DNA from 2 places in the Coprobacillus cateniformis genome. Region 2 is predicted to be linked to the other one. Evidence: predicted binding sites of a transcription regulator. Region 2 holds the regulator's gene; the other holds the start of a gene.
The links. The regulator HrcA, encoded in region 2, represses chaperone genes, less so after heat shock. The targets are predictions, from matches to a motif close to TTTTAGCACTNNNNNNNNNNNAGTGCTAAAA.
Positions count from the first base shown of each region.

Region 1: the regulator HrcA is predicted to act here: its motif matches at 2,921-2,951, upstream of GQF29_RS17690 (GroES family chaperonin).

Region 1 is NZ_WSNW01000001.1:3,559,268-3,576,044, forward strand. It holds gene GQF29_RS17660 (MBL fold metallo-hydrolase) at 1-331, shown strand, start outside; gene GQF29_RS17665 (DUF2812 domain-containing protein) at 354-1,481, opposite strand; gene GQF29_RS17670 (PadR family transcriptional regulator) at 1,471-1,794, opposite strand; gene GQF29_RS17675 (VOC family protein) at 1,893-2,264, opposite strand; gene GQF29_RS17680 (DUF6440 family protein) at 2,280-2,474, opposite strand; gene GQF29_RS17685 (MmcQ/YjbR family DNA-binding protein) at 2,526-2,870, opposite strand; gene GQF29_RS17690 (GroES family chaperonin) at 3,041-3,301, shown strand; gene groL (chaperonin GroEL) at 3,314-4,933, shown strand; gene GQF29_RS17700 (GNAT family N-acetyltransferase) at 5,150-5,695, opposite strand; gene GQF29_RS17705 (NAD(P)-dependent malic enzyme) at 5,741-6,919, opposite strand; gene GQF29_RS17710 (DUF4261 domain-containing protein) at 7,089-8,171, opposite strand; gene GQF29_RS17715 (type I phosphomannose isomerase catalytic subunit) at 8,225-9,160, opposite strand; gene GQF29_RS17720 (2-thiouracil desulfurase family protein) at 9,126-9,620, opposite strand; gene GQF29_RS17725 (HAD family hydrolase) at 9,601-10,257, opposite strand; gene GQF29_RS17730 (hypothetical protein) at 10,348-10,554, shown strand; gene GQF29_RS17735 (D-alanyl-D-alanine carboxypeptidase family protein) at 10,786-12,006, opposite strand; gene GQF29_RS17740 (DMT family transporter) at 11,990-12,886, opposite strand; gene ileS (isoleucine--tRNA ligase) at 12,935-15,667, opposite strand; T-box leader at 15,703-15,907, opposite strand; gene GQF29_RS17750 (DivIVA domain-containing protein) at 15,904-16,332, opposite strand; gene GQF29_RS17755 (YlmH family RNA-binding protein) at 16,343-16,777, opposite strand, start outside.
Region 2 is NZ_WSNW01000001.1:3,120,300-3,137,076, forward strand. It holds gene GQF29_RS15375 (peptidase domain-containing ABC transporter) at 1-615, shown strand, start outside; gene GQF29_RS15380 (hypothetical protein) at 608-1,075, shown strand; gene GQF29_RS15385 (HlyD family secretion protein) at 1,072-2,334, shown strand; gene GQF29_RS15390 (hypothetical protein) at 2,407-2,742, shown strand; gene GQF29_RS15395 (hypothetical protein) at 2,846-3,832, shown strand; gene GQF29_RS15400 (hypothetical protein) at 3,861-4,106, shown strand; gene GQF29_RS15405 (hypothetical protein) at 5,624-5,788, shown strand; gene GQF29_RS15410 (hypothetical protein) at 5,973-6,299, shown strand; gene hrcA (heat-inducible transcriptional repressor HrcA) at 6,869-7,903, shown strand; gene grpE (nucleotide exchange factor GrpE) at 7,914-8,453, shown strand; gene dnaK (molecular chaperone DnaK) at 8,474-10,288, shown strand; gene dnaJ (molecular chaperone DnaJ) at 10,343-11,464, shown strand; gene GQF29_RS15435 (C45 family autoproteolytic acyltransferase/hydrolase) at 11,589-12,662, shown strand; gene GQF29_RS15440 (hypothetical protein) at 12,725-13,441, shown strand; gene GQF29_RS15445 (glycoside hydrolase family 1 protein) at 13,597-14,952, opposite strand; gene rpmB (50S ribosomal protein L28) at 15,131-15,316, opposite strand; gene GQF29_RS15455 (Asp23/Gls24 family envelope stress response protein) at 15,635-15,991, shown strand; gene GQF29_RS15460 (DAK2 domain-containing protein) at 16,006-16,777, shown strand, end outside.

The DNA of each region.
Region 1 (16,777 bases), 440 kb from region 2:
TATTTATTTTGCTGGAGATTTAAATTGGTGGCACTGGGAAGGCGAACCCAATCAAGATAACGATTACCAACGCAGCACATATCAGCAGGAAATAAACACTATCTGTCAGCCTCTTGATATTGCTTTTGTTGTTGTAGACAAAAGACAGGAAGAAAGTTATCTGCTCGGTTTACAATATTTTTTAAATCATGTCCAAGTTCGATATATTTTCCCTATTCATTATTTTGGTGATTATACAATTAGTGATCAGTTAAAAAAAGAAAAACTTGATAATCCATATCATGCTCAAATCATAGATATACATCATCAAGATGAAACATTTGAAATCTAGATCTCATTAGAGATCTTTTCTTTTACCATCCAAATTCTAGATACTTCTTTGTCTCTGTATTTAACAATTGATGATTTCCTCTTAAAATACGATTATCCCTACAAACAAGAACATTGTCCTCACTTATGAAATAAAGGTCATATCCTCTATCAGTCGTTTTTGTATAATGACTATAAGAAAGGAGATTTTTCAATACAATCGGATAGAGTCCCTCACTGTAACTTTCAAAATACATCAGCTGATTACCATCAGCCACCTCATAATTAACATAGCATGCTAAACTTGATTGCTGAAAGATGATGTATGGTTTTTCAGCTGCTATTGGCAAATTGACTTTTGGATAAGCAGTTCCAGATATAAAATAAGAAATTGAAATAAGACCTGCTAAACAAAACAATGTCAATGGGATTTTCAAGGCAAACCAAATATTTTCAGTTTTATTAATAAAGCAACTGCCAACAACTCCAACAATAATATAAATAATAATGATAATTTCATAAGTTATATATGGCATTTTTGCAAGGATAACAGCAATTAATGAGAAAAGACAAGCAATAAGTATGGAAGTATAATAAGAACGTTTTAATATATGGATATATGTATAATTCACTTTCTTAGTCAATTTATATTTCACAAAAGGATAAATATTAGCTATAAAGACATTAAGAAATATAAATAACCAAAAAAGAATACTCATTATCCAATAGTCATTTGAAATACTGAGAACATCTAATGAGAAATATGCCCAAAACAAAAATAGCCCACAAGCAGACATGAAAAAATCATAAATAAAATGACGATGTGAAGTTTTAGAAATAACATCTTTTTCGACCTTTTCATCTGTATGAATTGGCCTAGCCTGTGTGGAAGTAAAAATAGAGAATGGCTCACAGTAATCCAGTAATTGATAACCATTTTTCTGAAAATATTCAAAGTATTCTTCCTTTTGAGGAATATTTATGAATCCATCTTTTTTACTATAAACATCTACATAATAATAGATCTCATGAACAGGTTCAGTTTTGAAAACAAGATATTGAGAATGAATTTTTGTTAAATATTTACCATTCTTAGCCATCTCATTTATATAATCCTCTAATTGTTGCTTTTCAAAGTAATGAAATTTATTATATTTTAATTCATGATTCATCAATATCCTCCTCACTCTTCTTTGTATCTTCAATCATTTCAAGGAGATGCTGATATTCTTTTTCTAACATTATACGACCTTTATCTGTCATAATATAACTTCTCTTGCGCCCTTCTGTCTTCTTTTCATGTATCCATTTTTCAGCTTCAAACTTTGAAAGAATTGCATATAATGTTCCTGGACCAAGAATAATTCTTCCATGTGTTAATTTTTCGATATATTGTGAAATTTCAACACCATATCTTTCTTTTTTTAATGCTAATAAAACATAATACATTTGTTCTGTTAATGTTTTCAATTGAACCCTAGGCATACAATCAACTCCTTCATATCGTCTAACGATATGTTCCTCATCTTCAGTCTATTATCGTTTAACGATATTGTCAACAAAAAAAGAGAAAATCATATTTTCTATGATTTCTCTCTAATAATCTCAAACCAGTAATCATCTGGATCATTAATAAAATATAATCCCATAGCCTCATTTTCATAACAAATACAATTCATTCTCTGATGTAATGCATGAGCTTCTTCATAGTTATCAACTGTAAAACAAATATGGCTTTCATTCTCTCCAAGTTCATAACTTTGAGGATGATCCTTTAACCATGTTAATTCTAATTGAAATGGTGAAACACCATCACTTAAATAAACAAGTTTAAAACTGCCATCACTTGCTTCTTTTTCTCGAATAACTTCTAAGCCTAATGCTTCTTTATAAAAATGAATACTCTTTTCTAAATTAGTAACATTAATATTACAATGATTAAATATTGCTTTCATCTTATTCGCTCCTTTTTACTCATCTTTTGGAAAAACAGTTGTTATCATAGGTTTTCCTTCACGATCTACAAGAATTGTTAATCCTCCAGAATTCCCACTTGAATGGTAAAGATAATGAATACCAGTTTCTTTATCGACGAGGATTTCCGTTGCAGTCGCAAATGAACTTTGTTCATAGATACTTATAAAACGTTTATCTTTTTTTGCCATACTTCTTCCTCCATCGTTAACATTATAACAGAATCAAACGTTATTCCAAAATTATTTTCTTTTTCGTTTAACTAAAGTTATATCATAGCTTTCTTGAATCATTATCTCAATATCTTTTGGATCAACTGTACCATCTAGAATAATTGAATTCCAATGTTCTTTACTTAAATGATAACCTGGAACAACAGATTTATATTTTTCTCTAAAAAAATCTAACCACCCTTTTGTTCCCTTCACATTCACCCAAATACTTCCATTTCTTTCAAATATCCACGCAAATATTTTATGATTTTCGTGATGTCTCATACATGTCCAATTCGTATCAGAGAATGGATAATCTTCATATACATTTTGATATGTTAAACAATATGTAATGATTTCTTGCCTTGTCTTCATTATCTCACCTTCTTTTTTATTATACATAAAATATAGATAAAATGATAGGTATTTAGCACTTTCTTATAACTAGTGCCAAAAAGTTCATATTCAATTCACATTTAAGTTTATAATTATTTGTGTTAGCAATCTATAGTTATGAGTGCTAAGCATAAAAAGGAGGAATAAAAATGTTAAAGCCATTACATGACTATGTTATTTTAAAAAAGGAGCAAGCTGAAAAGCAAACTGCAAGTGGGATTATTCTCACCAATCCAAAGGAACAGGCAAGCAATCAAGCAACAGTTGTTGCTGTTGGTCCAAAATGTGACGACCATTTAAAAGAAGGAATGACTGTTATTTTCAAGGAATATTCAGGAACAAAATTTAAAGATGAAGAAACTGAATATATGATTTTAGAAGAAGAAGATATTTTAGCGATTGTTGAATAGGAGGAATTAATCATGAGTAAAGAGATTCGTTTTTCTAAAGATGTTAGAGATGCAATGTTAAAAGGTGTCAATACTTTGGCTGATGCTGTGAAAGTTACAATTGGTCCAAAAGGACGAAATGTTGTTTTAGATAAGGGATATGGTTCACCACTCATTACAAATGATGGAGTTAGTATAGCTAAAGAAATAGAACTAGAAGATACTTTTGAAAATATGGGTGCTAAACTTGTCTATGAAGTTGCCAATAAGACAAATGATGTTGCTGGAGATGGTACAACAACTGCGACTATTCTAGCCCAAAGTATGATTCAAAATGGATTAAAAGCCGTTGAAAAAGGTGCTAATCCTGTTTTAATGCGTGAAGGTATTGATTATGCAAGCAAGGAAGTTGCTAAATATATTTTAGATAAATCTCATATTGTAGAAACAAGCAATGATATTGAAAGTGTTGCAACAATTTCAGCTGGTGATCAAGAGATTGGTAAAATTATTGCACAGGCGATGGAAAAAGTCGGTAGAGATGGGGTCATCAGTGTTGATGAATCAAACAGTTTTGATACTGAATTAGAAGTTGCTGAAGGTATGCAATATGATAAAGGTTATGTATCTCCATATATGGTGTCAGATCGAGAAAAAATGACTGTTGATTTAGACAATCCAATGATTATGGTTACTGATCAAAAAATCAATACAATCCAAGAAATTCTACCAATTCTTGAACAAGTTATGCAAGCCAATAAATCTTTATTGTTAATTGCTGATGATTTCGAACAAGAAGTCATTTCTACATTAGTTGTTAATAAATTAAGAGGAACATTTAATGTTGTTGCAACAAAAGCACCAGGTTTTGGTGATAATCAAAAAGAAATCTTACAAGATATTGCAATATTAACAAATGCAAAATTCTATAGTAAAGATTTAAATATGAATTTAAAAGATATGCAAATGGATGAATTAGGATCAGCTAAAAAAGTTCATATTACTAAAGATCACTCAACTATGATTGGTGGCGCTGGTGAAAAAGATGCAATTGATCAACGTGTTCATGAAATTACTCAACAAATGAATAATTCAAAAAGTGAATATGATAAGAAAAATTATGCTGAAAGATTAGGTAAATTAAGTAATGGTGTTGCTATTATCAAAGTCGGTGGTGCAACTGAATCAGAATTAAAAGAAAAGAAATTAAGAATCGAAGATGCATTAAATGCAACAAAAGCTGCTGTCAGTGAAGGAATTGTTATGGGTGGCGGTGTGACATTAGTTAATGCTTATGTTGCTTTAAAAGATCAATTAAAAGATAAAGATATTGATAAACAAAAAGGTATTAAGGTTGTTTTAGATGCATTGCTTGCCCCAATGAGTCAAATTGCTGAAAATGCTGGCTATAATAGTGATGAAATCGTTGAAAAACAAATGAAGTCTCCTGAAGGTCAAGGCTTTGATGCAAAAGATGGTGAATGGGTTGCAATGTTTGATAAAGGTATTATTGACCCAACAAAGGTAACACGTAGCGCTTTATTAAATGCCGCAAGTATATCTGCATTATTCATTACAACAGAAGCTGGTGTTGCCCCTATTAAAGAAGACAATCCTGCTCCAGTTCCAATAGGTGCTCCAGGAATGTACTAATATTTTGATCTCAAAAACACAAGTGAAAAAGAAGTTCTCATAGTTTAGAGGACTTCTTTTTTCAATATACTCTTTTGAATATCAAAAAAACAGTTAAATGCTACATAGTGCAATAGCAATCAAATGAAACGACATAGAGATAACAGAATAAAGATAAACGTCACTGACAATGATAATAATTTATAAAGAAAAAGGATAAATTTTTACATATCTTTCCTATTTACAAGACTTCCATTCATCTTCTAATATAGCCATTAGAATATTATCAGCATACTTATCACCATCTTTAATAGCATCTTTTAATATGCCCTCTTGACGAAATCCAGCATGTTTATATGCTTTAATGGCTCTCACATTAAACGAAAAGACATTTAATTCTAAACGATGCAGATGCAGTTCTTGAAAAGCAAAATCTCTTGTTTTTTCCAGAGCCCATGTTCCAATCCCTTTTCCATAATCAGTCGGATGAAATAAACATATACGAAAATTAGCACTTCTTAAATCATTATCAATTTCATTAATAACACTTTCACCAATAATTTTACCTTCAGGAGAAATAATCATAAAATCATATCGATCACTAGCATCCAGGCATTGATAAAAAAATGAAATAACTTTATCCAATTCAAAATGTTTTTGGCTACCTGTCAACCTAGCTGTTTCTGAATCCAAAGGATTGAAATTATTCCTAAAATATGGTTCAGCATCTTGCTTTTGCGCTAATCTTAGTTTATATCCAGCTTTTGACCATTCTGTTCTCATAATAGCCTCCTTTCTCAAATAAATCTAAAGAAGATACATGTGTATCTATATTCTTGAAACACCTTCTTCTTGTGCTTTTTGAGACACTGCTTTTGCTACAACTTTAGCAACACGTGGATCTAATGCACGAGGAATAACATATGTTGGAGAAAGTTCCTCTTCACTGACAAGTGATGCCAAACCTCTTGCAGCAGCCATTTTCATACCTTCAGTAATCTTACGTGCTGTTACATCTAATGCTCCTTTAAATAATCCAGGAAAGGCCAATACATTATTAATTTGATTTGGGAAATCTGAACGACCAGTTCCCATAACTGCAACACCCGCTGCAATTGCATCATCATACTTGATTTCAGGCTCTGGATTGGCCATTGCAAATACAATAGGGTCTTTTTTCATATCTTTAACCATCTCTTGCGTTAATAAACCTGGTGCAGAAACACCAATAAAAACATCAGCCTCTTTAAGTGCTTCAGCCATTGTCATACGCTTTGCCTGAGAATTTGTAATTTCAGTTAATTCCTGTGTTAAAAAATCATATTGAGCATAATCTTCTTTTGTAACAATACCATGAATATTAAAACCATAGATTTCTTTTACTCCTAGAGAATGAATCATTTTAATAATAGAACTTCCAGCTGCCCCTGTTCCACTCACAACAACAGTTATATCTTGAATATCTTTATGAACAACTTTTAAAGCATTTAATAAACCAGCAGTGACAACGATAGCTGTTCCATGTTGATCATCATGGAAAACAGGAATATCTAATTCGTTAATTAATGTACGTTCTATCTCAACACAGCGTGGTGCACTAATATCCTCTAAATTGATGCCACCAAATGTTGGTGCCATTGCTTTAACAATCTGAATAATTTCCTTTGGATCTTTAGTATCTAAACAGATTGGAACTGCATCAATATCACCAAATTTTTTAAATAATATTGATTTTCCTTCCATAACTGGCAATGCTGCTTCTGGACCAATATCACCCAATCCCAAAACAGCTGTTCCATCACTTACAACAGCAACACTGTTGTGCTTCCATGTATATTTATAAACAGCTTCTTTATCCTTAGCAATTTCACGACATGGTTGAGCAACTCCAGGTGTGTATGCTAATGATAAATCATGACTTTCGTTTAACGGTACCTTTAATTGAATTTCTAGTTTTCCTTTTGTTTTTTCATGCATTCTTAATGCGTCTTGATATATATCTGACATGCTTTTTCTCCCCTTTTCACGTTTCTTATTATGACACAAATCATATAAATTGAAAAGTCTATAGCCTTTTTTACTTTGATTATAATTATCCAAAAAATCTGAAGAATAAATAATTTCTTCAGATTATAAAAACATCTTTACCCTATCATTACATTTAGAATATAAAACTTTATTCAATATCAACAACTTCAATCTTGAGAGTTTTTTCATCCAAAAAAATTCCTTGACTTAAAGTAATTTGACATTTTTGTGTAGCACTGACACCAATCGTTTCTCCTTGATGTAATTCAGCCCTTTGCTCAATTATATAACAAATGACATTAAACATGAATTCATGAAGTTCTGAAAGCTGTATGGTTGTTGGCAATGTTTCTATTTCATAATGTCCAAAATTCTTTAATCCGATTGTATAAATGTGATTTCCTTCTTGATTTGTAACAATTCCTAAATAAACCCATAACATAACAGGTAATGATTCATCTTGATAATAATCATTCATAATATCACGATAAATATGCTTAGGCCAAACCATCTCATCACCATAAACCGCAATAGACTGTTCAAAATTGAAACAAGCATCAATAAGTTGTGATTGCAATAACATAGCCTCTCTTGTATCAATACCATGCCCACTTGTCGTGACAATAATATGTGCTTTATGTTCCTTGACTTGCTCAACAGCATCTTCCCACATATAGCAGCCTTGTGCATAATATTCTGCCTCTCCTTCAGGAACTGGAGTTTCCATAATAGAAACAGATATCATTGATTCTTTGACATTCGCAACATAAACATTTCCTTTGCTCTCTTCAATTTGATTACACTCTATATGGCAATTTTCTTTGAGATAATGAAAAACATCTTTAAGATTTACATTTGAGTCTTTTAATAAAACAAAATGAACAAACAATGTACGCTCTTTTAATTCATCACTTTCATTCGCTGCATTCATCCAATATTCTCTAATTTGTTCAATCATATTGATACATTTTTGTTGTGCAGTATCTTCATGATAATTTTCATATTCGCTAAAAATATGACCACAATGACCAATTTCATCTTCATGATAACCACCACATACCCCTACAAGCCATGATGAGAATCGAGATTTTTTAAACTTAAAAATATAGTAATGTAAATTATGTAAGTCAAACTCACCAGCAATTTGAATTTGACTAGGTGCTTTCCCCAATTCATTTTCGTGACTTAACCATTCAATCATACATTGCAATGCATTTTCTTTTTGATCCATATTTTCCCTCCTATTTCCATCTATAAAGAAAAGCAGATTAAAAATCTGCTTGTTTATAATGTTGTTATCATGATAGTCATAACACCATCATAAACAACCTCGTTTTGATCACTGCATACAATAAAATGATCACCTTTCTTAACAGCTTGACCATCCATTATTCCTTCTCCTTCAAGAATACTAACCATTTGGAAAGGTTTATCATTTAAAATCGTATTTTCTCCAGTCAACCTATAACAATCCACTACAAAGAATTCACTATCTACATAGCGTGTTTTAGAACCATTATCTAAATGTGAATTTGTAAATAGAGTATTAGATGAATGAAGAGATGGAACACTTGTCACATCAATTGATTGTTGAACATGAAGCTGTCTTTCATTTCCATCTTTATCTTTTCTATGATAATCATAAACACGATATGTAATATCTGATGATTGCTGTGCTTCATAAATAAGAGAACCACTGCAGATAGCATGAATTGTTCCTGTTGGAATATAGAAGAAATCCCCTTTATGAATTTCAAAAGAATTCAATAAATGATCATAGTCATCATTTTCAATTGCTTTTACAAATTCTTCTTTTGTTTTGGCATGATGTCCCATAACCATTTTTGTTCCTTCATCAGCCTGCAATACATACCAGCACTCTGTTTTTCCTAAAGAATTTTCATGTTTTCCTGCATATTCATCATTTGGATGAACTTGTACAGATAAATCATTCTTTGCATCAATAATCTTCACTAATAAAGGAAATTGGTTCCCTTCGACATCTCCAAAAAGTTCTCTATGATTTTCAAACAGCCAAGCCACACTTTTTCCTTGATACTCACCATCACCAATAATACAATCTCCATTTTTATGTCCTGAAATCGCCCAGCATTCACCTGTTTGATCACTAGGGATATCATAACCATAAATATCTCTTAATTTATGTCCTCCCCAAATCATTTCTTTAAAAACTGGTTGAATCTTTAAAATATGTCCCATATTCTTCTTCCTTTCCTATATATTTTAAGAACTCCTCTATTTGGTTCTCATTAAAAACTTTCATTCCATTCTCTTCACATAATTTTGCAAAGACACCTTGTCCATCAATTAGCTGATGAGAAAATGTTCCATCATAAATACCTTGATTCCCACAACTAGGACTCCTAAACTTTAAAACAACAACTTCTACATTATTTTCTTTCAATATTTCTAATGCTTTTTGAGCACCCAAGATATACTCATTTGTAACATCAACATGTTGACATGTCTCAATTCGTAACAATTCTCCTGGCTGAATTTCTGCTGGGTCACGTGGTGTAGATAATCCACCAAGAACCTCTGGACAAACTTCAACAACAAAACCTAAATCATATAATTGTTTGAAACCTAAAACAAGATTATGTGAGCCATTATATGTGCATTTTACGCCAAGCAAACAACTACTCACCCCAATTTTCATTAATAATCCTCCATATCTCCATAGCTTCATCTACCACATAATCAGCGCCAGCCTCTTCAAGTTCAAGCCTTCCTCTAAATCCCCATGAAACCCCTATTGTTTTCATATCTGCACGATAGCCTGTTTCTATATCCACATCACTATCACCAATAAAATAACAATCCTGACGACTTAATTTCATTGCCATTAAAGCGAAATGTACCGACTCTGGATTAGGTTTTATAGGATATGCATCCTGCTGACCTAAAATAGATACAAACCGATTTGGAAAAAGATGTTCAACAATTTGAATGGCCATATCATGAGGTTTATTTGTAACAACCGATAATTTGATTCCCTGATCATATAAAGTCTCTATAAGTTCCATAATCCCCTCATAAGGTTGGGTATGATCCAGATAACGCCTTGCATAGACAACCTGAAACTCTCTTAGACATTCATCAAGAATATCAAGATGTTCCTGCCCTAAAGCTCTTTCCATTAATTTTTGTATCCCATTTCCAACAAAATGATTATATTTTGAAATATCATGTTGTGGCAATTGATGATTTCTTAAAACTTCATTTGTAGATAGAGCCAAATCTGTTAAAGAATTAACTAATGTTCCATCTAAATCAAATAAACAACCTTTTCTCATAACATCCTCCAATATCAGTATTATTATAACAGTATTGAAAAAATAATGAAAGATGTTATAATAAATTAGTATATAAAATGGGGTGAAATCATGAATGAATTGAAGTCAACAAAATATATGAAAATCTTTTCAGCACTTGGATATGCAATTGGTTTTGGATTAATTATTTGGTATTCTATCTTTCAAAATAACGCAGTCTTTCCAATTGTTGGTGTTATAGTGATTTTTATTGGAAGATTCATCGGTTATGGATTAGATAGAATTGTTGAATTGAAAGAAGACAAAAAAAAGAACTGATCATTATCAAACAATCAGTTCTTTTTTTAATACAAAATCTACTGCATTATTCTCAATAAAACCGATAACTTTCGTTTTATATAGAATGCTACCCTACGTATTTCATTGTTCTAATTACTACTTATTTTAAAACAATTCCTTTTGCATCAAAGAAACATTATTCATGTCATCCATGAGTTACCTTAACAAAAGATCATTGCAAAGCAAAACATATCTCTGTGAATTTGGACTCTAGACCTTCTTTTTCTTTCTTTGATAGATTTTTAAGCCAATAATAAATATGCACAATCCAGGAAATCCAATTATGATTCCATAATGTAAAACAATAGCAGCTGTTGAACTTTGAATTGTTTCAGGCATTGTTTCAATATATTTATATATAGGTTCTCCTTGATAATTGACGCTAATAATTGCCAATCCGTCGCCTTTATATATAGGCGCCTCTTTCCATTTTTGAATATTAACTTGTATATCCAAGTCTGATTTGTTTATTGTCTTCTCAACCAAAAGTGATATATCTTGTTGAGCTTTCATTTGATATGAACCTTGAAATGATTTCAATACCCAAAAGGTATCAATCTCTTCGTCTTTTTTATAAAGCACGACATTATGGAAAGATTGATCCATATATTGAGAAACAGTTGCAGCATCACGGATATGATTTCTCTTTCTCCTATCTTCTGCTTTTGCAGTGACAAGAATTAACCGATGCTGATCAATTGTCATTGTTGATGCATAAGTCAATCCTGCTTCATCAGTAAATCCACTCTTGCCACCATTTATTAAGCTTACATCCATATCTTTATTATCTTTTGCATTTTGTAAAGATGAAATCCACTGATGATTACCTTTTGAACTTTTATAAGAACGTGCCTCAAAAACTTTTACGAACTCCTTATTTTGTAAAGCATGATTCAATATTAGAGCCATTTCATGAGCAGTCGTATAATGTTTTTCATCATGCAATCCTGTCACATTCATAAAATGGGTTTGCTGCAATCCTAATTCTATGACTTTTTCATTCATGGCAGTGACCATATGATCAACATCTCCAAATATCAAACGTGCTAGAGCCTGACAAGCATCAGCACCAGATGGCAGTAAAGCGCCATATAATAAATCCTCATATGTCACCTTTTCTCCTGGAAATAGCCCAGCAACAGTTGCCCCTTCTTCAACAACCCCTTTAAAATCAGCTTGCTTTATTGTTACAACTTCCTGAAGATCAGTAATATAGTCTAAAGCCAAACTCACAGTTAAAATCTTTGTCATGCTTGCTGGATATATCTTTTCATTACTTTTCTTTTCCATATAAACAAGCGAAGTATCACGGTCATATAAATAAGCATATTGAGAATATAATTCAATGTTTATATTTGTATATGCATGGATTGGTTGTATAGAGAGGAAAATCAGCAAACAAGCAATGAGTGAACTAACGATCTTCTTCATCCAACATTCCACCTTTCTTTAAAAAAGACAACTTTGTTTCAGAGATAATAATAGCTATAAAAATTAAAATAAATCCAAGAATGACTTTTAACGTTAAAATCTCACCATAAAAAATAACTGAAAATGCAACTCCAAAAACTGACTCTAAAGATAAAATTAAAGAAGCATTACATTCACTTGTATATTTTTGCCCAATAGTTTGACATACCATTGTCACTGCAGTGGCAAAGAATGCTAGATAAAACAATTGCAAGAAAATAGATGATTGAATGTGGCCAACTAACGTGATATCTTCACTCAATACTGTAACCACCAAAGCTACACAGGCTCCACCAATAAACTGAAAGGTTGTAAATGCACCACCATCTACACCTGTTGAAAACTTTTTTATCATTAAAATGTGGATTGCATATAAAAAGCCACCACACAATGTTAATAAATCACCAATATTGATAGATAAATCACCATTAAGAGAAACACAACCAATCCCTAGAATACAAATAAATGCTGCAATAAAATTATAAATATCAGGTCTTTTATGATGAATTATCCAAACAAGAAAAGGGACAATCGCACAATAAACAGCAGTTAAAAAAGCATTCTTACCTGGTGTTGTAAAAGATAAACCCCATGTCTGTACATAATATGCAGCAAATAAACAACAACCTGTTAACATACCACCCAATATATTCTCTTTTGATAAATTCTTAATCTTGGAAAAAAAGAGAATTGCTAAGAAAATAGCAGCGAGTACAAAACGTATCAGTAACAATACAGCTGGTGTCAAAAAATCAACTGCACTTTTCATTACAATAAATGAACTTCCCCAAATCAACGCTGCTATAAACAGAAACACTGATCCTTTTAATTTTTGACTCATTTTTTAATCCTTTCTAAAAAGAAATGGTACAAAGTACCATTTTCTTTTTTATCCATTCATTACATCATGGCATCGGTGACAAAGTTCACCTTCCATTTCATCTTCATCATAATAGTTCCAACATCTAGGACATTGAATACCATTGAATTTTTCTGCTTTCATATATGCAGTATCAAATTCTACCAAATCAGTTAAATCATCTGTTAACTCCACTTTAGCAACAATAAATAACTGTTTTAAATCATTAACCAATTGAGCCATATCCTCATATTCATCTTTAAAACAAATTGTTAATTTTGCTTCCATATTAGATTTAATCACTTTTTCATTTCTTAAGTCTTCTAATGCTTTCATAACATCTTTTCTAACCATTAAGAAACGATCATAATATGCTTTAATACTTTCAGCATTATCAATATTCAATAATTCTGGTTTTGGTTCTAAGAATACAGACTCTGCTTTGTTTTCATCACAATGGAAATGATCATGTAATTCTTCTGCAGTAAAGACTAATACTGGAGATAATAATTTCATCATTGTTTTTGCATAATGATACAAGACAGTCTGAACTTGTCTTCTTCTCAATCCGTCTGCTTTTTCAATATAGAGAATATCTTTTGTGAAATCCATATAGAATGCACTTAATGTATTCGTAAAACAATTTAAAATCAATTGATTAGCTTCACTAAAATCATATTGATTTAAAGCTTCTTTATATCCTTTGACAAGTTGATTTAATTCTACTAACATATACTGATCTACACCTTCAAGTTTTGAAGTTTCTACAACATCACAAGATTTAAAATCAGATAAATTTCCAAGAACAAATCTCATTGTATTTCTCATCTTACGATAATTTTCAGCAACTTGTTTCATAATCTCATCTGAAATACGGACATCAGACTGATAAGCAATTGAAGTTGCCCATAATCTTAAAATATCTGCTCCATATTGATTGACCATTTTAATTGGATCAACAGTATTCCCCAATGATTTAGACATCTTATTTCCTTTACCATCTAAAACAAATCCATGAGAAAGGACAGTTTTATATGGAGCACAGCCATGTGCCGCTGTTCCAATAATCAAAGAGGAATTAAACCAACCACGATATTGGTCACTACCTTCAAAATATAAATCAACTGGATATGGATATCCTCTTTCTTTCATAACTCCTGTATGTGATGAACCAGAATCAAACCAGACATCCATAATATCTTTTTCTTTTCTAAAAATACCATTTGGTGAATGCTCATTTGTATAACCTTCTGGCAATAAGAAATTTTCATCTTTTTCAAACCAAACATTAGACCCATATTCTCTAAATAAATGCGAAATATGTTCAAAAACCTCTTTTTCCATAATTGGGGTTCCATCTTCACAATAGATAATTGGGATTGGTACTCCCCAACTTCTTTGTCTAGAAATACACCAGTCACCACGATCTCTAATCATATTATAGATACGGACATGCCCCCATTCATTTAACCAATTGACCTTATCAATTTCACTCAATAATTTTTCTCTAATCTTGTCAATTGAGCAGAACCATTGATCAGTTGCTCTAAAGATAATTGGTTTTTTAGTACGCCAATCATGAGGATAACTATGAGTAATAAATTCAAGCTTTAATAAAACACCCAATTCATCCAGTTTCATTGTCACAGTTTTGTTAGCATCATCAACATACTGACCAGCTAGCCATTCACCACAATCTTCCATCATTTTTCCATGAGCATCAACATTACAATAAATATCTAATCCATATTTTTGTCCAACAACGAAGTCATCCATCCCAAATCCAGGGGCTGTATGAACACAGCCAGTTCCTGCCTCAGCAGTCACATGGTCACCTAGAATAACTAATGATTCACGATCATATAAAGGATGCTGACATGTTATCATTTCCAATTCAGAACCCTTGAATCTTTGTAGAATTTCTTTTTGTTCTAAACCAAATTTTTCCCATAAAGAATCAACAAGTTCTTCAAGTACTAATAATTTGCCCTTTTCACTTTGAACAAGTGCATAAGTATAATCAGCATTTAAACAGATTGCTAAGTTTGCTGGAATTGTCCAAGGTGTTGTTGTCCAAATCACAAAACTTGTCTCATTATCCAAAATACCTTTGCCATCCTTAACTGCAAACTTAACAAAAATTGTAGGACTTTTCACATCATGATATTCAACCTCTGCCTCAGCTAATGCAGATTCACTTGATGGTGACCAGTATACTGGTTTTAAACCTTTATAAATCAAACCTTCCATTGCCATTTTCGCAAAAACATCAATTTGATTTGCTTCAAATTCAGGCATTAATGTTAGGTATGGATGTTTATAATCTGCAAATGTTCCTACTCTTATACACTGCTCCATTTGTTTATGAACCTGTTCCAATGCATATTCACGACATTTTTCTCTAAACTCAGCAGTCGTCATCGCTTTACGATTCACGCCTAACTTTTGAATAGCATTTTCAATTGGTAAGCCATGTGTATCCCATCCTGGAATAAATGGAGTATAAAATCCTTCCATGTTTTTATAACGACAGATAACATCTTTAATAACTTTGTTCATCATATGTCCAATATGCATATTTCCATTTGCATATGGTGGACCATCATGAAATACAAAAGCATCTTTTCCTTCATTTTGTTTAACAACTTTTTCATACATTGATGAATCTTGCCATCTTTGTACATATGCAGGTTCTTTTTTAGGAAGATTCCCTCGCATTTCAAATTCAGTTTTTGGCATTAATAGTGTGTCTTTATAGTTCATATTTTTTCCTTCCTTTCTAAATAAAAAAACGCCCAATAAAGGACGTTTAAACGCGGTACCACCTTTTTTTCATATCACATAGATATGCTCTCAATGTCTTAACGCGACCAACGGCTAATCCCTACTTATTTTCAGGACGCTACTCAGGAGTGATTCATTATAAATTTAACTTCCTTGCTTTCACCAGCCACAAGTTCTCTCTAAGTTTCCTTTATAAACAGTCTCCATCTTCGTAGTTAATTTTCTTTTTCTTCTCTTATTAAACTAAAAATTTCAGATTTGTCAATAGTTTCTAACATATCTTCACTCATTTTTACAACATTTGCTCTAAAATCAATAGCTTCTTGCTTGAAATTATCCATATCTTTAGATAAACCTCTGACATACTCCATTGATTCTTTTAATATCATATTGGCATTTCTTTTGGCCTTTTCAATCAATTCACTTGCTTCTTTTAATGCCAATCTCGCAATCTCTTCATTCGTTTTTTCATGAACATTTAATTCTTTTGTAAGTAAGGTATTTTGTTCATTCAACTGATCTATATCACTTTGTAAAGATTGGATTGTTTCTGTCTGTTCTTGAATTTGTTGTTTTAACTCATTGATATAATCATCAACTTCAAGCCTATTATAACCTCGAAATTGTCTATCAAATTGTTCCACATCTTTCACCTCACTTATAAAAATACCCTGTCACAACATGATTTCCCTGCTTCGTTTGTCGATTTTCATCTACAAGTTTCACACGCCCATGACGCTTAAAGGATATTATATCATCATTATGACACAAAAAGCTGACTTCTTCAACATCTTTATGATTGACTTTGACATTTCCTGCACGAATTGACTCACTTGCTAATTGTCGAGGAACTTTGTACAATGTAGAAACCACTTTATCAAGTCTAAAACTTGATAAAAAGAAAGTTTTTGTCATATATTGGTGTTGAATTTCAATTGTTTCATTGATTACTTTTAAATGAATTTTAGATTTTTTTATTTGTTTCAAATGCATTTGTATAAATGAATACGTCTGTTGTGTACAAGCAAAGAATAATCTATCTGCATCATAAATATCTCCTATACACTCACGCTTAATACCTAAATTCAT
Region 2 (16,777 bases):
GTTAAAGAGGGGAAAGTGACAATAAGCGGTTGTAATGTTCATGATATAGATGAAGCATACTTAAGAAGGAATATAGCTTATATTCCACAGAATATAGAACTTTTTACTGGAACAATCATAGATAATTTAAAAATAGGAAATCCAGAAGCAAAGTATGAGGAAATTATGACAGCCTGTCAGCTGGCAGGAGCAAGTTCCTTCATTGAAAAATTACCTAATCGTTATGGGGCGTTCATAGAAGAAGGGGGAAGCAATTTATCTGGTGGTGAGAAGCAAAGATTAGCTATTGCAAGAGCTATTCTTTCCAAGTCACAAGTCTTTATCTTTGATGAAGCAACCAGTCATCTTGACTCTTTTAGTGAAAGAAAGATACATGATTTACTGTTTAAAAAGATTAAAAATACAACAACACTTATTATTGCACATCGTTTGTCAACGATAGTCAATTGTGATCTGATCTGTTTTGTTGAAAATGGCAGAATCATTGAGCAAGGAACTCATGATGAACTAATCGCAATGAATGGTCAGTATGCAAAGATGATTTCTTTACAAAATATGACAATGCTAAAAGTCAATAAAACAGTAATAAATGAGGAGGAAATCAATTATGGCTAAGTTAGAAGTCTTAGAAAATAAAAAGTTGGTTTTAAAGAATGTTCTGAAAAAAGAACTGAGAGGAATTTCATTTGAAGATATAGATCAGCAAATCAATAAGTTTGCCAATCGGTTAGATATCTTAAAGGTCCAAACTTTTGGCCCGTTAGTTATTAAATTCTGTGGAACAAACATTTCAGAAGAAGGGGATATTACAACTGATTACGATTTGTTGATTCAAGCTCATGATTATAGACAATATAAAAATCAATTTGATATTGTTGAAAAAGTAGATTGTCCTCATTGTGTTTATATTCATTATGAAGGGAATCCTTTAGAAATCAATTTTGTGAATTCAAAACTTGATCTTTATTTCTATGAAAATGATTTAGAAAGTACTGGTGAAAGTTATACTGTCTGTATTCATGATAGTGAGGAATATGTCATTACAGACTTCTTTAGACCGGTGATGCAGTTATGAAACTTTATCAAAAATCAGAACTGAAAGATTCACGTATTTTCTTTGATAAGAAACCACCCATGTTTCTAACAATGTTTATTCTCTTTATTCTTTTTATGATTATATTTGCGATTTGGATGAGTTCATGGATGAGCAAGTCTTATATTGTCGAAGCAAATGGAACAATTACGACAACTGATAACATCTATATAAGTGCTTTGTCCGATGGTGTTCTCACTTCACTCAATTCTCAGGAAGGAACTTTTGTAAAAAAGGGTGATATCTTATTTGAAATATCAAGTGGGAGTGAAGGGGTACAATACAGTGCTCTACAAAAACAAATATCAAATACAAAGGATAAGATATCAGCTATTAATAAATATATCAATTCATTAAATATTCATCAGAATAAGATGTCTAATTCAGGAATAGAACAGGAATATTATGAGAAAGTCAGATATTATATATCCTCTCTTGAGGATGAGAATCAGACAAAAGAAAATAATCAAAAATCAATAAAACAAAAAGAAGAAAAGAAAACAAAGAAAGAACAAGAAATTCAATCTCTAAAAGATCAAATTTATAAACTGAAAGATACAGAGGAAGATAAAGCCAAAAAGGAAGAACTCAATTCTTCTCTAGAAACAAAACAATCTGAACTAGAGTCTCTAATAGAAGAAATCAATCAGTTAACTCAGACAAGTTCTTCACAAGCAGAACAAACAAAGATTCAGTTGATTAGTGAAGCAGGGAATACTCGTACAGCATTACAGTCTACCTTAGTTGAGCTAGAAGGACAGTTAAAAGCATATCAGTCACAGGATGCTCTTACAACAGTGAAAGCATCACAGGATGGTTATGTTCATTATCTTTCAACAATCAAGGAAGGTGTGACCATTCAAAAAGGACAAACAGTTGCTGAAATTAGTACCAATAAAGATGATCAGATGATTGTAGAAGCCTATATACAGGCAACTGATATCTCTAAGGTACAACTTAACAATGATGTGAAGGTTGCGATTAATGGAGTCAATATACAAAAATATGGAACACTAAATGGAAAACTTGTTTCGATAGATTCAGGAACATTAACACAAGAAACAGAACAAGGAAATATTGTGTTATATAAGTGTCTTGTGTCTTTGGACAATAAACAGCTTCATTCGACAGATGGATCTCAGATAGATGTTATAAAATCAATGCCAGTTGTAGCGAGAATTGTCTATGAGAAAGAAACTTATTTAGATTGGCTATTAGAATTATTGAGTTTTAAGAATTAATATGGTATAAAGTAGAGTATATACATAACTCTATTTTATATAAATTTTGGTAAAGAAAAGGAGGAGAATGTTATGGAATTAACAATGAATTTACCAAGAAACTATGTAGAAATTGAAGAAGAGGAGATGATGTATTTAGATGGTGGAAGCATGACAATGCTCTATAAGAATATCAAGGGATTATGGGGTAGAAGTCAAGGGTTTAGAATGTCTTGTAAGGCAGTAGGGATAACTTTAGGAACTATTGGAACAATTGCTAAGATGTCTTATATTAAAGCAGTCTGCAAATTCGGATATGTTGTAACAAGAACTGCTTTGACTATTGGCGGTTTTTGGCTAGCTGGAATAGCGCTTGCAGGAACTGCAGCATTTATGATATATCTGTATAATAAAAGAACTTTTTATTAACAAGGGAAGTATTACATTGTCCTAAATGGCAGCTGCTTATTTGCTGCTATTTAGATATTGTTTATAAAAAAAATTATATAGAAAGATATTTGGTGAAACAATAATGAAAACTTATATTTATTATTTAGGTATGCTTATACTAACAACACTTATTTCATTTTTATTGTATATTTATATAATTAGTATAGAAATATTTGTTGATCATGCTATTTTTTATTTTTGTTTTTATATTATGGTATTGATGACTTCTGGGCTATGTCTCCATTATTTAAAAACTATTTTTTTTATTTTATTATGCAAAATAAAAAAAATAAAATATTCAGTTATATGTTTATATCCGATTGTTTTGGTTGATGGAAAATTAATCGTTCTATTTGGACCATCAAATTATGTTTTCTATAAAAATTTGTGTGATCTAAGTGATGTTAACTTAAATAATTTTAATGAGAAATATTCTTTAATGAAGAAAATATATAAACAAGAAAATATATATATTTTTTTATTGGCTTTCACTTTATTTGCGATTGGAATATACTGGCAGTTATATTTGTTTCTATTTTTATTGTTTTCATATATTTTATATAAAGTTACAATTAATTTTCTTAATAGTTTTAAAGACACTCATAGTAAATATTTTTTTAATGAACTTCTTTTCACTAGTGTTGTCAATTTAGAATTAATCAGTTGGCATATTAGTTATCTAGAAAAGAATATTGATGATGTTATTAATAAACCAAATGAAATGTTGAACTGCTTAAAATTAATGATTGTTTTGAATAAAAATTATTTAAGTGAATATTTATTTAAATTAGATAATATAATAGAACTCATTATTTTGAAATATGGTCAATCAATAGAAATAGAATGTTTAGATTTGATATTTGATTATATAGACTTAAGAATTTGTTTGAATAGAGAAAGCAATAAAATAAAAATATTGTCAATGTTGAATTTGTTTTGTGAAGAAGATAATTGGAATTTTCAAATTATTGATTTATATAATACGAGAATTAATGAATTGAAAAATTATATAAATGGTACATCCAGTATACAAATAAGAAGGAAAATTTATAGGAATATTTTTCGATAAAATAAATAAAAATGAAAGGAAGATGCTGATGAAAAACCAGAAGTTTGTTAATAAGAAGTTAGTTATTAATTTGTTGATAATTACAGATGTTTTATCAATATTAGGTATTATTGCTATTCTTTTAAATTCTGAGTTATGTAATGGAGCTATTTGGTTGGGATCCATAATATTTTTTGTTTGTTATTCGATAGGAGTTACTTTCTATCTGGGTGTTTGTGATTCTAAAATAAGGAAATGGATTGTATATATTATTGATTTAATCAGTTGGCTATAAATGCTTTTAGAATATTTAGTTAGATTTATCAAAAAATATAACTCAATTTAATGAATCTATGTTATTAAAAGATTTTAGAATTTGCTGTCTCAAAACCACTTAAATTTAGACCAAGAATAACATCAGATATGTTTATCAGATTGATTCTTCTGTTTATGATACTGATAAGGAATATAATATTGATAAATATATCTGCATAAGTAAATGACTAATAATAGTCTAATGATTCTTAACGAGCGTTTTATGGGATTCTATCTTGTATCTATAATGAATGAGGCTTTTCAACTTAATTTTTGTGATACTCTTACGATTGGGACTATTCATCAATTTCGTTTGGATTTTAAAAATTACAATATTGCAAGGCAATGTACTATAACAATGTACTATAACAATGTACTATAACATTGCTTTCTGATTTATATTAAATTACGTAGAAATTGAAGAAGGTGGAATACTGTATTTAGATGTTGTCTTTTTAAATCATGTGAATATTGTTGTCTTTGCAATTTATGATTTGTATGGGGGCTAATCTATTAAAAATATTTTGAGTAGTACAATAAAAAATATGATAAAAAAATATACATGTAGATGGCTTGGAGCACAGGAACTTAGTGATTTCTGTGGAATGATAATGGGAGTATAAAACGGTCTTCTATCAGTTCTGTGATAATTAAAATATGGGAGAAACACGATACATGATTATAGGATAATTGTTATGGAGTATGGAAATTATAAGTAAAAGAATGGAGTCTAATAAATTGGAAAAACTTAAAATAGCTATTATATGTATTTTATTTGTTTTGTTAATAGTTACTGGATTCCTGGCGTTACCATCTTTTTTTTGATAGTATGCCTCTTGTACTTCAAGTTGGAATGATCTGTTTTGATATTGTTGTATCAGGAACTATGTACTATATAATTAAATATAAATTATAAATGATTTTGAATATTTTTACTTGATTTCTATCGGAATTATTATCATATATAATTTATTTATTAAATGTTGTTCTTATGAGAGGGGAAAATGAAATTTAGTGATTGGTTTACATATATATTAGCATTGCTACTTTTAGGTTCAAGATAAGTGATTCCTTTTCAAGATGATACTATTTGATTTATAATATTATTTCTATTGTTGTTGCTATTGGGATTTTTATTTATGGTAAAAAATGAATCTGATTGATTTTTAAAACATTGACAATAAACGAAAAAATTGTTATTTACTTCTTTGCGCTTGGGAACAGTTATTGGCATAGTCTTAATTATTGTATTTATTAATATTTGATCACTTTAAATCTTCATAAAATAGTAAGTCAATAAAGATATCAAGATAATTGCTCTTTGTACTGTTGATTTTACAAATAGGGATTATAAATGTATAGTGAATAAGAGGTGAGAGTGAAGGTGATGATGAGTTATTTTGGTGGTGCAATGACTATAGCATGTTTTTGCTTATTTATACTTTTATTAAAGTTTTTAATTTTAAGGTCATTAAGGTCTATTTATGGATAGTTGAAATGACTATTCTATGGTCAACAGTCATGCGTTTTTTAGAAAATGAAGTCTTAAATCTAGGTACATTGCTTGTTTTTCTATTTGTTCAAGGGATGCTTATTTATTTTATCAAGATTGATTATCGAAAAGATGTTTGTCGAAAGGATATCTATTTAAAAATATTATAAAGTCATTTTGTTCCACTGATTGTAATGGGGATACCAAAGGTGAAGGAAGAAGTTGATGAATTTATAAAGACATTAGATGACCTATTGAGAAACTCTGATCAAATGAAAAAAAAGAGCTTTTTACTTTTTTGTATATGATGCAGGATATATATATAATCAGGCTTTATTTCTAAGAAAGTCTGATATGTATCTTTTTATTGAAGATAAAGAGTTTTTAGAGTTAGATGTTGAAGAAAATGGGAAAGGTGGTAGTGCTACATTAGCAAGGAATTTAAAGGGATTATGGAATAGAAGTAGTGCCATTAGAAAAATCGCATCATATCAATGTGGTATCACAGCTGGTTTTATGAAATCTTTAGCTACTATTGCTTATTGGAAAGGTGTTGCATTATTTGGACCTGCAATCGCTAACGCTGCGTTATATATTGGTGGTGTAGCGTTTATGTGTGCAGCAGTATTAGGAGTTGGAGTGGCTGTATTATATTTAGATAAACATAGAGTATTTTATTAATATATGGGGGATTTATCCCTCATATATTAATAATTATAAGGAGGATACTTTTTTATGAGAACATTCAAATATTTTAAACTTATATTAGCTTGTTTAGATTTGTTTTCTGCATGATTGTTATATATTATATATATTCCTGTTTTGTTGTTTATATGTGTTAGTTGCTAGTTTTTATCTATGTGTATTTAGTAAAAAATAAGAACTATTATAGGAAAAACTCAACTATACGATTGGTTCGAAATGATCCGTTCGATGATTGTTAATGTTCTCATTGTGTGGTTTAGGTTTAGCAGGATTTTGTTTTTAGAACTGAAAAGGATGCTACAAGATATTTTTACTTATTTTATGAAACAACAAAAAGAACTAAGGAAAACGTATTTAAGAAACATCCTGTTGATATTCATATATGTATTGATCTCTTTTGTTTATATAAAGGGGAGTGCAGAGTTGATAACTGAATTGAATTCAGTTATTTTTGTTTTTTAGCACAAAAGTGTTGACAGTGCTAAAAACATGAGTATAATAAAATTAGCACAAAGATAAAAGGAGTGCTAAAAGGAGGTTGTGATATGCTGAGTGCACGACAATTGCTTATATTCAAGTGTATTGTTGAAGAGTTTGTTGAAACAGCTGAACCAGTTGGTTCAAAAACACTTATGACAAAGTATATGCTTCCTTATTCAAGTGCGACAATTCGTAATGAAATGTCATTTCTTGAAGAAAATGGATATTTAGAAAAAACACATACGTCATCAGGACGTGTGCCCTCAACACAAGGGTATCGCTTTTATGTCAATACATTAATGCAGCCTAATGTTGATGACGATGTCAAAAATCAAGTTGCTATGATTCTTGGTGACCGGCATCGCTCTTTAAATGAGATTATTCAGGAAAGTTGTCAAATTTTAAGTGAACTTACTCATTTGACTACAGTAGCTTTAGGTCCTAATTCTGATTATGAACGATTGCAAAATATTACACTTGTTCCTTTGACAGAGCATAGTGTGACAGCAATTATTGTAACAGACAAAGGGCATGTTGAAAATCGTATTTTTAAAGTTAAGAATAATGCTTATTTAGAAGATTTAACAAGTTGTGTGAATGTTATGAATGATTTGTTGGATGGAACACCAATTAATCAAGTGGCTTATCGCTTGGAAAGAGATGTGCGGCCAATATTGAGTGCTCGAATTAAAGAACATGAAGTTTTATTCAATGCGTTTTTAGAATCATTTATGAAATTCGCCAATAGTAATGTTTATTTCTCGGGTAAAGAAAATATGTTGTATCAACCTGAATATAATGATGTGAATAAACTTAGACAGCTGGTCTCTGCTTTTGAGAATTCACAGTCATGGAAAAGTTTAGAACCTATTGCTATTGAAGAGGGTGTAAGTGTAAGGATTGGAAGTGAATCACCCATTGAAGATTTAAGTGATGTCTCTGTCATCAGTGCATCGTTTAAAACAGGCAATGAATCCAAAGGATCAATATCGGTTATAGGGCCAACACGTATGCCTTATGAAAAAGTTGTTTCTTTGGTTGAGTATATTTCTAAAAGTTTAGAAACAGTTTTGCTAAGCAATGATGAAGATGATGAATAGAGGTGAAAGTATGGCAAAGGAAAAGAAAGAAAAAAAAGTTGATGAAGAAGTAAAGCAAGAAGAAACAGAAGTTGTTGAAGAAACAGCAACTGATTCACTTGAGGATAAAGTTGCAAAGCTTGAAGAAGAAGTGAATACATGGAAGACGGATTATTATAAAGTTTTTGCAGATATGGAAAACTCAAAGAGAAGGTTAGAAAAAGAACATCAAAACTCTATGAAATTTATGATGCAAGATTTTATTGAAGAATTACTTCCTGTAGTTGACAATTTTGAACGTTCTTTGAATGTTCAGGAACCGAGTGAAGAAATTCAAACATTCTTAAAAGGGTATCAAATGATTTTTGATCAGTTAATGGCTATTCTTGAAAAGAATGGTGTTGAAGCGATTGAAGCTCAAGGTAAGGAATTTGATCCAAATTTCCATCAGGCTGTGATGACAACCAACGATGAAAATTTTGATTCAAATATCGTTGTGGAAGAACTTCAAAAAGGTTATAAATTGAAAGATCGCGTTATTCGTGCATCTTTAGTTAAAGTTAATGAATAGTTATAAGGAGGATTTATATTATGGGAAACAAAATTATTGGTATTGATTTAGGTACTACAAACTCATGCGTAAGTGTGATGGAAAATGGAGAAGCAAAAGTTATTGCAAATCCTGAAGGATTAAGAACAACTGCATCAGTTGTTGCATTCAAAAATGGAGAAATCGTTGTTGGTGAAGCTGCAAAACGTCAAGCTGTTACTAATAAAGATACAGTTATGTCTGTAAAAAGACATATGGGTACAAATTATAAAGAAAATGTAAATGGTAAAGAATATACACCTCAAGAAATCTCTGCAATGATTTTACAAAACTTAAAAGCAACTGCAGAAGCATATTTGGGTGAAACAGTTACAAAAGCAGTTATTACTGTACCAGCATATTTCAATGATGCACAAAGACAAGCTACAAAAGATGCTGGTAAAATTGCGGGACTAGATGTTGAACGTATCATTAACGAACCTACTGCTGCTGCTTTAGCATTTGGTGTTGATAAATTAGATACTGAACAAAAAGTATTGGTATATGACTTAGGAGGAGGAACATTTGACGTTTCAATCCTTGATTTGGCAGATGGTATGTTTGAAGTATTAGCGACAGCTGGAGATAACCGTTTAGGTGGAGATGACTTTGATGAAAAAGTTATGAACTGGATTGTTGCTGAATTTAAAAAGGATCAAGGTGTTGATTTGAGTGCTGATAAAATGGCAATGCAACGTGTTAAAGAAGCTGCTGAAAAAGCGAAAAAAGATTTATCAGGAGTTATGCAAACACAAATTTCATTACCATTTATCTCTGCTGGTGCAGCAGGTCCATTGCATTTAGAATTAACATTAACAAGAGCTAAATTTGATGAATTAACTAAAGATTTGGTTGTTCGTACTGAAGGACCAGTGAAACAAGCATTAAGTGATGCTGGTATTTCTCCAAGTGAAATTGATCAAGTTTTATTGGTAGGTGGATCTACTCGTATTATTGCTGTACAAGAATCAGTGAAAAGATTACTTGGAAAAGAACCTAACAAATCAGTGAATCCTGATGAAGTTGTATCTATGGGTGCAGCTATTCAAGGTGGAGTTATTACTGGTGATGTTAAAGATATCGTTTTATTAGATGTTACACCATTATCATTAGGTATTGAAACTATGGGTGGAGTTATGACTGTATTAATTGAAAGAAATACAACAATTCCAACAACAAAATCACAAATTTTCTCTACTGCTGCAGATAATCAGCCAGCTGTTGATATCAATGTATTACAAGGTGAAAGATCTATGGCTAAAGATAATAAACAATTAGGTTTATTTAAATTAGATGGTATTGAACCAGCTCCAAGAGGTGTTCCACAAATTGAGGTTACATTCAGTATTGATGTTAATGGTATTGTTAATGTTAAAGCGAAAGATATGAAATCACAAAAAGAACAATCTATTACAATTCAAAATTCAACTGGATTAAGTGATGAAGAAATTGATAGAATGGTAAAAGAGGCTGAAGCTAATAAGGCTGAAGATGAACAAAAACGTAAAGATATTGAAACAAGAAATAAAGCAGAACAAATGATTAATGAAATTGATAAAGCATTAGCTGAACAAGGTGATAAGATTGATGAAAATCAAAAAACACAAGCAACTGCTTTAAGAGATGAATTAAAGAAAGCTTTAGATGATAATGATATGGCTACACTTGAAACTAAGATGACTGAATTAGAACAAGTTGCACAACAAATGGCAGCATATCAATATCAACAAGGTCAAGGAGCTAATCCGACAGGTGATACACAAACAGCATCAAATAATGATGATGTTGTCGATGCAGACTTTACAGAAAAAAATTAGGATAGTATAAAGCCAAGGCTTTGCCTTGGTTTTATCTAGTCAAGAGGTGAGAATATGGCTGATAAAAGAGATTATTATGAGGTGCTTGGTGTTTCTAAAAGTGCCAGTGCAGATGAAATCAAACGTGCATATCGAAAAATGGCTAAGAAATATCACCCTGATGTTAACAAGGATCCTGGTGCAGAAGATAAATTTAAAGAAGTACAAGAAGCGTATGATGTTTTATCAGATGATAATAAAAAAGCTGCATATGATCGTTATGGTCATGCGGCATTTGATCAATCAGGAGGATTTGGAGGAGCTGGCGGATTCGGTGGATTTGGTGGCTTTGAAGATGTTGACTTAGGAGATATTTTTGGTTCATTCTTTGGTGGTGGAGGACAGCGTCAAAGAAAGACAGGTCCAATGCGTGGGGAAGATCGTTTTGTTCAATTAGAGATTGACTTCATGGATGCAATCAAAGGTAAGAAAACAGAGATTAAAATTAATTTTGATGAACAGTGTTCGCATTGTCATGGAAGTGGAGCAAAGTCACCTGATGATGTTCAAACGTGTTCACGTTGTGGTGGTACTGGAACAATCCGTACACAACAACGTTCACCATTTGGTACATTTGTGAACCAAACAACTTGCCCTGATTGTAATGGAACTGGTAAAGTTGTTAAAGAAAAATGTGATCATTGTAAGGGTAAAGGATATATCAATAAAAATATTACTGTTGAACTAAATATACCTGCTGGTATTAATACACATCAACAGTTACGTGTTCAAGGTAAAGGACATAGAGGTGCCAATGGTGGACAAAATGGAGATCTTTATGTAGAAATTTATGTAAGACCACATCAGCATTTTCAACGTGATGGTAAGAACATTTATATAACAATTCCAATTTCGGCAGTAGATGCAACTTTAGGATGTGATGTTGATGTTCCAACTGTTTATGGTGATGTTACACTCAAGGTGCCTGAAGGTACCCAACCTGGAACAACTTTACGTCTTAAGGGAAAAGGTGTTAAGGATTTACGTAGTGATAATTATGGAGATCAGTTTGTTAAAATTGATGTTAAGATTCCAACTAAACTTTCTAGAGATGAGAAAGATTTGTATACTAAGTTAAGAAAGAATGCTAAAAAAGATTCCATTTTTGAGCAATTCAAAAAAGGATTTAAGAAGTAAAAAAGATAGTGCCCTTCAGCACTATCTTTTTTACTTTAAAATATTTAATTAAATTTTTTAAAGTATATTGACATTGTGATAATCTTTGTTATAATACAACAAGTTGGAAATTTGGAGGGAAAGTATGAACTGGAAGAAAATATTAAAAAGAACCTTATTGACTATATTGGTTATAGTGATTGTTGCTGGAAGTGTTTTTTATATAGTGTTTAGACATGAAATTTCATCTTTAATGTCATTAGAAAAAATAGATGATTATACATTGTATACTATGGAATATGATGGCGATTATGGATTTGATGACTTTTTAAAAACTGGAGCAAGTAATGATGCTGAATTGGTTGATTTTGTTGTCAAAAAATTATTAAAGGGATTACCTGTTGAATTCTCTATTCCTAATTTGGGTTGCTCTACATTTAATGCTGAGACGCAAGATGGAGATAGAATTTTTGGCAGAAATTTTGATTTAACTTATTCACCAGCATTATTTGTGAAGACGCAACCTGATAATGGGTATGCATCTATGTCGACTGTTAATTTAGGGTTTTTAGGGTTTAATGAAGATAAGCAACCTGATTCGTTAACAAAGCAAATTATTACCTTGGCTGCACCTTATGCGCCATTAGATGGCTTAAATGAGAAAGGTTTATCAATTGGAGTCTTGTTAATACCTGATGAAGCAACTAACCAGCAGACAGATAAAATTGATATTACAACAACAACTGCTGTGAGATTGGTTTTGGATAAAGCTTCAACGGTTGATGAAGCAATTGAATTTTTAAAACAATATGATATGCATTCTTCTGCCAAAAGTGCTTATCATTTCCAAATTGCTGATGCAAATGGGAAAAGTGTTGTTGTTGAATATATTAATAACGAGATAAGTCTGGTTAAAGATGATAAGTCTTACCAAATGGCAACGAACTTCTTGTTAACACCTGGAGATTATGACTTTGGACATGGACAAGATCGTTATGAAAAGATGAAGACAATCTTAGATCAAAATAAAGGGATTTTAAAAGATGAACAGGCAGGAATGGATATTTTAAAAGCAGCATCTTCTAATATACATAAAAATGAAAGAGGAGAAGAGAGCGCAACACAATGGTCTATTCTTTATAATAATACGGATTTAACAGCAAAAATGATTATGGGAAGAAAATATGATCAACCAGCACATGAATTTTCGTTAAAGTAAGTACAATTATGATATTGTACTTTTTCTTTTGTTTCATTATAATGAAACAAAGGAGGTCTACTATGAAACTAAATATTGAACGATTACAGGAGAATTTGAAGATTCAATGTCATGAATGCCATGGATTATGTTGTGTGGCCTTATATTTTTCTAAAATAGATGGTTTTCCAGAAGATAAATTAGCAGGGAACCCATGCAATCATTTATTAGATAATAATCAGTGTCATATTTACAATTCACTAAAAGAAATGAAGATGAAGGGATGTATGATTTATGATTGCTTTGGAGCAGGACAAATCGTTTCACAAAAGTTGCCTTCATGGCGTAGTAGTGAAAATGCTATGGTTATATTTGGAGTTTTTCAGAAAGTTGTTCAACTCCAACAGATGCTTAGTTATCTCATTGATGCTTATCATATTCATCCGAATTTTCAATTAGAACAGTTAATTCTCGAGAATTTAAAAGTGAGAGAGAATGTTTTGAATAATTCAACGGTTGATTTAGATAAGTATCATCAAAAAGTAAGCCAACGATTAAAAGAAATATGTCAGCAATACACTCACGATTTGAGTATGAGAATAATGATAGGTGAAGATTTTCGTGGAAAGGATTGTTGTAATTATGTGTTTTTAGGAACTGATTTGAGAGATGCTAAAGTTGAAAATGCAGATTTGAGTCAAAGTTTATTTTTAACACAAATTCAGTTGAATGGATGTCATGGCAATCGTTATACAAAGATACCAAAGAATTTATTGAGACCAAGAACATGGGAGAAATAAAAGAGTTATAATATCTGCAAATAAATGAGAGAAATCCATGAATGACATTGTTACAATGCATTTGGTAATAATAAGTTTTAAAATACTTTTAGTGTGTATTGACAAAGGAACTTTACAGTATAAAAGCAGCACATGTGTGCTGCTTAAGGAAAATGTTAATCGATTTCAATGTCTTTTGCGTTTGTATGAATAACTTTTTGATACCAGTTGAATGATTTTTTCTTATAACGTTTCATATCTTTTAAATCTTTGTCATCTCTATTGACATAAATCATACCATAACGTTTTCCCATTTCGCCTTGTGAAGATAAAATATCAATAGGGCCCCACATCAGATACCCTCTACAATCTACCCCTTCTTCTATAGCAATACCAATTTGTTCAATATGATCTTTCATATAATAAATACGTTCATCATCAATCACAGTACCATTTTCAAATATATCACGCATACCAAAACCATTTTCTACAACCATGATTGGCATTCTGTATTTTTCATATAAATCTCGTAAAGCGATTCTTATACCAATTGGGTCAATTGTCCATCCCCATTCAGATGCTTTTAAATAAGGATTGAGTTCAACTTGTAAGTTGCCACCAGCTTTTACACCACTACTTCCATCCTTTGCAGTCGCGCTCATGTAATAACTGAATGAAAGCCAATCTACTGTATTTTTTCTCATGACTTCTAAATCACCTTCCTGAATGTCAGGCAATGTATTATTTTTTACCATTTGACTCCAATAATATGATGAGTATTCACCATAAACAAACATATCTAAGAAGACATTTGTTTTGCTCATTTGTTTTCTGGCTGCCAATTCATCTAGTGGATGACAAGTTGCTGCATAATGTGGAATATAAATAACCATTCCTAAAACTATAGCATCTTTTATTGTATGAACTTTTTCAACAACTTTAGCATGAGCATATAAGGAATTATGAATCAATTGATTGATAAAAGATTCCTCATTGACACCTTCTGGGCAAATGGCACCATATGCAATTTTATGGCCTTCTAAAGCAATCCCATTTTGTTCGTTAAAAGATATCCATTTTTTAACACGATCACCATAACGTTCAATCATCTTATTTGCATATGTAATGAATTTATCAACAACAATTCTTGAATAAAATCCATTATATTCGTTCATCAGGACTTGGGGCATTTCAAAATGGTATAATGAGCACATTGGTTCCATACCATGAGCAATCATACTATTGATAAAACGATCATAAAAAGCCATGCCTTCTTCACTAAAATGTTCTCCATCTGGCATAACACGTGACCAGTCAATTGAGAAGCGATAACTTGTAAATCCCATTTCTTCAAATAATGCAAAGTCTTCATCATAACGATGATAGGCATCAATACCATCTTTAAAATCCGAATGTTCAGGCTTAGGGAATAAATCACAGACAGCGGGTGATTTTCCTCCTTCTGTATATGCACCTTCACTTTGATGGGCAGTAACTGCTCCGCCCCATAAAAAACCTTCTGGAAATTTCATTATTTGTCCTCCTTTAATGATTTCCTCTTCATTGTATAAAAAAATAAGGGATATGAAAAGAGCAGAAGGAGAGATAGGTTATGGGTTTCATAAAACATATTAAAATATACGAATAAATGAAATAAAGTTTCATATAATAAAAATAAAAAAAGTATCCCGGAGGATACAATCTTTATTATTAAGCGCTTTTTCTAAGACTTCTTAATTCTCTCGCTGAAATTTTTACTTTTTTTGGTTTACCATTGACTAAAATAGTAGCTTTTTGTAAGTTTACATTCCATTTTCTTCTTGATGCATTTAATGCATGAGAACGAGTATTACCAGACATTGGTCCTTTACCACTAACTTCACATTTTCTAGCCATTTTCTTCACCATCCTTTACAACTTATGTTTCACATACTTTGATATAATATCACTAAAAAAGAAAAATTGCAAACACTTTTTTTACTTTTTTTGAAAGAATTAAAAAAGTGCTGTATTTAATCAATTGACTTGATTTGCATATCTATCATATATGAAATGTGCGAATATTTCAACATTTTTTTACGCTTTTCATTTACATATGATTTTAACTGGGGTATAATTCGTATGCATTATGTGTGAAATGTTTGTCAATGATTTAAAAATAAGATATAATATATATACTGTATATATGTATAAAATAAGATCGGAGGAAGAGATATGATCACAAAGACTACAGATTTAGGAGATATTAATCTTTCATTAGATGTTGTTGCAAGTATAACAGGTGGGGCTGCTACTGAATGCTATGGGGTTGTTGGAATGGCAAGCCAGAAAATTATGAAAGATGGCTTTTATGATTTATTGGGGAGAGAAAATTATTCTAAAGGTATTGTTGTAGAAGATGGCGATACTGGGATTATTTTAAATGTATATATTATTGTTGGTTATGGGGTAAAGATATCTGAAGTTGTTTATGAAGTCCAAAAGAAAGTCAAATATGTATTAGAAACGACTTTAGACGTTGATATTGAAGCCGTGAATGTTTTTGTACAAAGCATTCGAGTAATAGATTAGGTTGGAGGTAAGTCATGAAGATTATAGATGGTCGTCTATTTAAAGAGATGGTTGTAACTGGAGCGATTGTGTTGCATAACAATCATCCTGAAATTGATGCATTAAATGTTTTCCCTGTTCCTGATGGGGATACTGGAACAAATATGTCTTTAACGTTTAGTGCTGGAGCAAGTGAGATTGAAAAACTTGACTCTAATGATATTTATGAAGTTGCTAAAAAATTATCTAAAGGATTGTTGATGGGAGCAAGAGGGAATTCAGGTGTCATCTTATCACAAATCTTTAGAGGTGTTTCTATGGCCTTTGAAGGAAAGAAAGAAGTTAATGCTGTTGAATTCGCAAACGCCTTCCAAAATGGTGCAAAGGTTGCATATAAAGCAGTTATGAGACCAGTTGAAGGAACTATTTTAACTGTTATTAGAGAATCAAGTGATGCTGTTGTGAAATATGCAAAAGATGATATGGAAATTGAAGATGTCTTCTCATATTTTGTGAAAGAAGCCGAAGAATCATTAGAAAGAACACCAGAACTTTTACCAGTTTTAAAAGAAGTTGGTGTTGTAGATAGTGGTGGAGCTGGTTTGTTATTGGTGTTCACAGGATTTATGGCAGCATTAGCTGGAGAACAAATTGAAAGAGTAGAAATCAAAGGTGAAGCAGCGAAAGAAGCTTTGGCAGATGTAGAATCTGACGGAGAAGAAGGCTATGGTTATTGTACTGAATTTATTTTAAGATTAGATGAAGCAAAAATGAAAGCCTTTAAAGAAGATAGCTTGAAGAGCGAAT